DNA from 2 places in the Micromonospora sp. LOL_021 genome. Region 2 is predicted to be linked to the other one. Evidence: riboswitches for the same ligand, from Rfam matches in the RefSeq annotation. Region 2 holds a riboswitch; the other holds the start of a gene.
The links. A riboswitch is a leader RNA that binds a small molecule or an ion and turns the genes downstream of it on or off. The one in region 2 is predicted to bind thiamine pyrophosphate.
Positions count from the first base shown of each region.

Region 1 (3,392 bases), on a different contig from region 2:
CTCGGCTCGTGATGGGCGTGGCCGTCGTCGGCGGCGCCGTCGGGTCCGTCGTCGACGGCGTGGCCGTGCCCGGCATGTACGCCGACGGCGGGGGCCGGTGTCGACCGCCGTCGCAGGTCGTGCCAGAGCGTCATGACCGCTGCGGCGATCAGCAGCAGGCCGGCGGCGATCAGGAACGGCTGCAGCGCTTCCTTGACGTACCGCAGGTACATGTCGGTGACGCTGGCCCGGACCACCGCGCCGCCGAGCAGCAGCAGCACCACGCCTTGAGCCTGTTTGTTCACAACAGCACCGTCCCCACCGCGACCGCCACCACGATGGCGATCAGGAATGTCGCCGGAGCGAACCGGTACGCGAATCTGCGCCCGAACGTGCCGGCCTGCATCGAGACAAGTTTCAGGTCGACCATCGGGCCGACGACCAGGAAGACCAGCCGTGACGTGAGCGAGAACTGCGACAACGAGGCCGCGACGAAGGCGTCCGCCTCGGAGCAGATCGACAACAGCACGGCGAGTGCGGCGAGCGCCAGGATGGACAGCACCGGGTTGTCGGCGAGGGTCTGCAACCAGCGCTCCGGCACCAGCACGTTGATACTGGCGGCGGCCATCGCGCCGATCACCAGGAAACCGCCGGCGTGCATGATGTCGTGCCGGACCGCCGCCCAGAACGCCCGCGCTCGGGACAGGTCGTCCAGGTCGGGGCGGTGCGGCAGGCGGATCCAGTCGGTGCGCCCCAGCCGCAGCCACAGCCAACCCATCACGACCGCGACGAGCAGGCTGGCGACACCCCGGCCGACGACCATCTCGGGGTTGTTCGGGAAGGCGACCGCCGTGGCCACCAGCACGATCGGGTTGATCGCCGGGGCGGCGAGCAGGAAGGCCAACGCGGCGGCCGGCGCGACGCCCCGCCGGATCAGCGACCCGGCGATCGGCACCGAACCGCACTCGCAGCCGGGCAACACCACCCCGGCGGCGCTGGCCACCGGCACCGCCAGCGCCGGGTGTTTCGGCAGCGCCTTCGCCCAGAACGACCGGGGCACGAAGACCGCGATCACCGCGGAGAGCACCACCCCGAAGACCAGGAACGGCATCGCCTGGACCATCACCGACACGAAGACCGTGGTCCAGGTCTGCAGCCGGGGGTCGGAGATCAGGTTGGCCAACGGCTCGCGGAAGATCACCAGCCCGATCAGCAGGAAGGCGAGCACCTCCACCGAGCCGACCCGGTCACCGAACAGCCGGCGTCGGGGCGGACGCGGGCCACCGGGCGGCCCGGCGCCGCCGCCGGACCCGGGCAGGTCGTCGTCGGCCGGTGCGGCCCAGTCGATCTCGTCGCCTGGGCGCGTCCGACGCGTCGCGGTGCGATCGGCAGCGGTCACGGCGGGCTGGTCCCCTCGCTGGTGTGAAGGCGGGCAGTTCACGATAACCCGCGCAGGGGTGCCCGCCACCACACCGGGACGCGCCCACTGTCGGCGCGGTGCCACCGGTGCTAGCGTCGGTTGGACAACCTATGTCCCACAGGGGAGCGCACACAGCGCTGAGAGTGCGGGGAGTCCCGCAGACCCTCGAACCTGATCTGGGTAATGCCAGCGCAGGGAGTTGGAGCGAGCTATGACGCAACAGAATGCATTTGTCGACCGCAGCTGGCGGACCGTCGACATCGTGGTCGCCTCGGTGATCGCGGTCGCGTTCGGGGTGGTCTTCTGGCTGTGGGGGTTGATCTGGACCGCCACCGAGGCCGCGTTCACCTTCTTCCCGCCCGCTCAGGCGGTGCTGTACGGGGTGTGGCTGGTGCCGGCCGTGCTCGGCGCACTGGTGATCCGCAAACCGGGGGCCGCACTGTTCTGCGAGCTGGTCGCCGCGATCGTCTCGGCCGCGTTGGGCAGCCAGTGGGGCGCCGTGGTGATCGTGCAGGGGCTGGCCCAGGGGGTCGGTGCCGAACTGGTCTTCCTGGCGGTGGCGTACCGCTCGTTCCGGCTGCCGGTGGCGCTGGCCGCCGGTGCGGCCGCCGGGCTCGGCGCGGCGATCTTCGACCAGATCCGCTACTACGCGCCGTACGACCTGGTCAGCTTCCGGATTCCGATCTTCATCGTCACCGTGGTCAGCGCGATCGTGCTGGCCGGTGCCGGCAGCGTGGCGCTGACCCGGGCGCTGGCGGGCACCGGGGTGCTCGACCGGTTCCCCGCCGGCCGCGACCGCGCCACGGTGTGAGCCCGCCGGGGCCGCACCACCGGATGAGCCGGCCGGAGCTGGCCGGGGCCGTGGCGATCGAGCTGGGGTTGACCAGGTCGTGAGCCGGCTGGAGCTGCGCGGGTTCGGCTGGCGGCACGCCGGCCGTCGGGCCTGGGCGGTCCGCGACGTCGACCTGGGCGTCGACGCTGGCGAACGGGTCCTGCTGCTCGGGCCGTCGGGGGCCGGCAAGAGCACGCTGCTGGCGGCGATCGCCGGGTTGCTGCCGGCCGACTCGGGCGAGCAGGCCGGCACCGTCACCGTCGACGGGCTCGACCCGCGCAAGGCCCGCGAGCGGGTCGGCATCGTCTTCCAGGACCCGCAGAGCCAGCTGGTGATGGCGCGCAGCGGCGACGACGTGGCGTTCGGGCTGGAGAACCGGGGGGTGCCGGCCGAGCAAATCTGGCCACGGGTGGACGCCGCGCTGGCGCGGGTCGGTTTCCGCTACGGCCGGGACCGGCCGACCGCCGAGCTGTCCGGCGGCGAGCAGCAGCGGCTGGCCCTGGCCGGGGCGCTCTCCCTGCGGCCGGGTCTGCTGCTGCTGGACGAACCGACCGCGAACCTGGACCCGGCCGGCGCCGACCTGGTCCGCGACGCCGTCGCCGGGGCGCTCGACGGGGACCGGGACACCACGCTGGTGATCGTCGAGCACCGGGTGGCCCAGGCGCTGCCGCTGGTCGACCGGGTGGTGGTGCTGTCCGCCGGTGGCGGCGTGCGGGCCGACGGCAAGCCGGACGAGATCTTCGACCGGTACGGCGGGCAACTGGCCGCCGACGGTGTCTGGGTGCCCGACCAGCCGCTGCCGCAGCGAGGCGGGCCCGCCGCCCCGGCCGGTGAGCCGCTGCTGATCGCCGACCGGGTCGGGCTGGCGCCCCGGCTCGCCCCGCTCACCGACGAGGTGCCGGTACGCGGCGGCGAGGCGCTGGCTGTACTGGGGCCCAACGGCGCCGGCAAGACCACGCTGGCCCTGCTGCTCGGCGGGCTGGTCGCGGCCACCGACGGAACGGTCCGGGCCACCGCCGCGTTGACCGGCGACGGCCGGGTCGGCCCGGCCCCGCACCGGTGGCGGGCACCGGAGCTGGTCCGCCGGATCGGCAACGTGTTCCAGAACCCGGAGCACCAGTTCGTCGCCACCACGGTGGCCGACGAGCTGGCCCTCGGCCC
Region 1 covers NZ_JBHMIN010000001.1:71,921-75,312, reverse strand. The annotation lists gene ACFHWT_RS00355 (TIGR03943 family putative permease subunit) at 1-284, opposite strand, end outside; gene ACFHWT_RS00350 (permease) at 281-1,297, opposite strand; TPP riboswitch at 1,509-1,614, shown strand; gene ACFHWT_RS00345 (ECF transporter S component) at 1,611-2,210, shown strand; gene ACFHWT_RS00340 (ABC transporter ATP-binding protein) at 2,290-3,392, shown strand, end outside.
Region 1: it holds a riboswitch for thiamine pyrophosphate, as region 2 does, so the genes downstream of both, ACFHWT_RS00345 (ECF transporter S component) here and ACFHWT_RS02385 (thiamine phosphate synthase) in region 2, are expected to answer to the same signal.

Region 2 (3,392 bases):
GCCGATCCGCGCCGAGGATGTGGTGTTGCTCTGCGAGTTGTACGGCGCGGACCTGCAGACCATCGAGGCGCTGGCGGCGCTGGCCCGAAGACCAAGGAGAAGGGCTGGTGGCACGACTACGCCAGCATCCCGTCCTGGTTCGAGCTGTTCATCGGTCTGGAGGAGGCCGCCGCCCACCTCCGCGAATTCCATACGGAGCTCGTCTCCGGCGTGCTGCAGACCCGCGAGTACGCAACTGCCGTGTTCAGCGTGAACCAGTACGAAGTGCCGGCGGAGGAGATCGAGCGCAGGGTCGAGATGCGGATGCGTCGCGCGCGGTTGCTGACCCGAATGGAGCCCTACCTGCCCAGGTTCGACATCGTGCTCGACGAAGCGATCCTGCGTCGACCGATTGGCAGCGGTCAGACCATGGCCGGACAGTTGCGTCGGCTGGCTCAGGCCGGGGAGCAGCCGAATGTCTCGATCCGGGTGCTGCCCTTCAGCGCCGGGCTGCACGCCGGCCTGATGGCGCACGGTTCGTTCACTCTTCTTGATTTTCCAGAAGGGAACGAGCCGACGACTGTCTACGTGGAGGAGCTGACAGGAGCTCTGTTCCTCGATCGGCCGGATGAGGCTGAGCGGTACGCTTGGACCTTCACCGACATCGCTGGCCGGGCGCTGAGCGAGCAGGCCAGTCGTGACCTCTTCTGGCGGACCGCGAAGGAGTACGAGTCATGATCGAGCTTTCCGGAGCTAGCTGGCGCAAGAGCAGCCGATCAAACAACCAGGGTCAGTGCGTCGAGGTGGCGGACGGACTGGGTGGGGTCGTCGGGGTGCGGGACTCGAAGGATCCGGCTGGTCCGGTGCTGGTGATCGCCCCGGCAAGCTGGTCACGCTTCGTCGCCGCTACGAAGAACAGCACCCTCACGAGTTGATTGGCGGTCGGTGGAGTTGCGCCGCGACGCCGCCTCGTGACTTCGACCGCCGAGGCGTGATCCGATCCGTAAGGGAGTACGGCGATGATCGACTTTGGTTCCACCAACTGGCGGAAGAGCAGCCGGTCGAACAACCAGGGCGAGTGTGTCGAGGTGGCGGACGGGCTGGGTGGCGTGATCGGGGTGCGGGACTCGAAGGATCTGGCTGGTCCGGTGCTGGTGATCGCCCCGGCAAGCTGGTCGAGTTTCGTCGCCGCCGCGAGGGCTGGCACCTTCACCAGCTGACGCTTCTGGGTCCGGCCGACCAGAGGATCGCGTAGGGCGGCCGTCGCCAACGAGCGCATGTGGTCCTGGGTGCAACCACGGGTCTAACACACGTGGTGTTGGAATCCGGCACGCCAGACGCACAAAGGGCCCGCGTGAGCGGGCCCCAAGGCGGCTGCGGGAACCCCGAAGGGCCTCCTGCGCTACCGAAAATAGCATGACTACCGGTAGTCACCTGCGCCAATGACGCATCCGGGCTGCGCGTGATCTTCGTCTGCCCAGCTGATGGTGAGCCTGGTCACGGCCGACAGCGGCGGGGTGGGCAGCGACCGAAGGTTGCCTCGGATCGGCCCTTGGCGGATCGACGAGACCGTCGTACGGTAACAGGCAAGTAACCCACGGGAGCCCGGTGCACCGGGCTGAGAGGGAGGCTGACGCGGCCTCCGACCGTCGAACCTGATCCGGGTAATGCCGGCGCAGGGAGGAGCGTTGCCGTGCCGTCCCTTGGGCGACTGCATCTGATCACCGACACCCGACCCGGGCGTGACCCGCTCGGCGTACTGCGGGCGGCCCTTGCCGCTGCCCGCGCTGCCGACGCCGTCGCCGACCTGGTCGTGCAGGTGCGCGTCGAGGACGACATGTCCGACCGGGACGCGTACGAGCTGACCGGCCGGGCGGTCGCCGAATGTGCCGCGTACCAGGTGACCTGCCTGGTCAACGACCGGTTGCACGTCGCGCTCGCCACCGGTGCGGCCGGCGCGCACGTCGGTGCCCTGGACCTGCCGGTCGACGCCGCGCGCCGGGTGCTCGGCCCGGCCGCGATCCTCGGTGCCACCGCCCGTGACCCGGCCACCGGGCGGGCGGCGGTCGCCGCCGGGGCGACGTACCTGGGGGTCGGGCCGTGCTACGCCACCGGCACCAAGTCCGGGCTGCCGGACCCGATCGGGCCGGCCGGGCTGGCCGCCGTCGCCGCTGCGGTCGACGTGCCGGTGATGGCGATCGCCGGGATCACTGTGGACCGGGTGCCGGACCTGCTGGCCGCCGGGGCGCATGGAGTCGCGGTGGTCGGCGCGATCGCGGGTGCCGCCGACCCGGGGCGGGCCACGGCTGAGCTGCTGGCGGCGGTATGGCAGCGGCCGGCCGCCGCCGACGGAGCGCCGGCATGACGGTGACAGGCAGCGGAAACGCCAACGGCCGGGCCGATGTCGCGGTGGTCGGCGGCGGGCCGATCGGGATGAGTATCGCCTGGCGGTGCGCCCAGCGTGGGCTGCGTACAGTGCTCTACGACCCGGCACCCGGGTCCGGGGCGTCGTCGGTGGCCGCCGGGATGCTCGCCCCGGTCGCCGAGTCGCACTTCGGCGAGGCTGAGCTGACTCTGCTGCTGGTCGACTCGGCTGCCCGCTGGCCGGCGTTCGCCGCCGAGTTGACCGCCGTCACCGGCCAGGACATCGGCTACCGCACCGACGGCACGCTGGTCGTCACGCTGACCGGCGACGACCGGCGCGAGGCGGAGCGGCTCTGGGCGTACCAGCAGAGTCTGGACCTGCCGATCACGCTGCTGCGCGCCACGGCGCTGCGCGAGCGCGAGCCGGCGCTGGCTCCGAGGGTGCGCGGCGGTGCGCTGATGCCCGACGACCACCAGGTCGACCCGCGTCGGCTGGTCGCGGCGTTGGACACCGCACTGGACCGGGCCGGGGTGACCGTCGTCCCGCAACCGGTCACCGACGTTTCCACGCTGGATTCGGGGGTCGTCGTGGTCGCCGCCGGCTGCGGATCGGCGGCGCTGACCGGGCTGCCGGTCCGCCCGGTCAAAGGCCAGATCCTGCGGCTCCGGGCATCCGCCGGTGCCGTCGGGTTCCGGCACGTGATCCGGGGGTACGCCGACAGCCGGCACGTCTACCTGGTGCCCCGCGCCGACGGTGAGGTGGTCGTCGGCGCCACCGTCGAGGAACGCGGCGACACCACCGTCACCGCCGGTGCGGTGCTGGAACTGCTGCGCGCCGCCGCCGACCTGCTGCCGGAGATCGCCGAGTACGAGCTGATTGAGGCGCAGGCGGCGGCCCGGCCCGGAACCCCGGACAACGCGCCGCTGCTCGGCTGGCACCAGCAGTCCGACGTCGGCCCGGCCGGCGGCACCGCAGACCGGGAAGTGCTGGTGGCGACCGGGCATCACCGACACGGCATCGTGCTGACCCCGGTGACCGCAGACCTGAT
Region 2 covers NZ_JBHMIN010000002.1:62,159-65,550, reverse strand. The annotation lists gene ACFHWT_RS02405 (helix-turn-helix domain-containing protein) at 1-253, shown strand, start outside; gene ACFHWT_RS02400 (DUF5753 domain-containing protein) at 145-717, shown strand; gene ACFHWT_RS02395 (DUF397 domain-containing protein) at 714-914, shown strand; gene ACFHWT_RS02390 (DUF397 domain-containing protein) at 999-1,199, shown strand; TPP riboswitch at 1,567-1,678, shown strand; gene ACFHWT_RS02385 (thiamine phosphate synthase) at 1,673-2,344, shown strand; gene thiO (glycine oxidase ThiO) at 2,341-3,392, shown strand, end outside.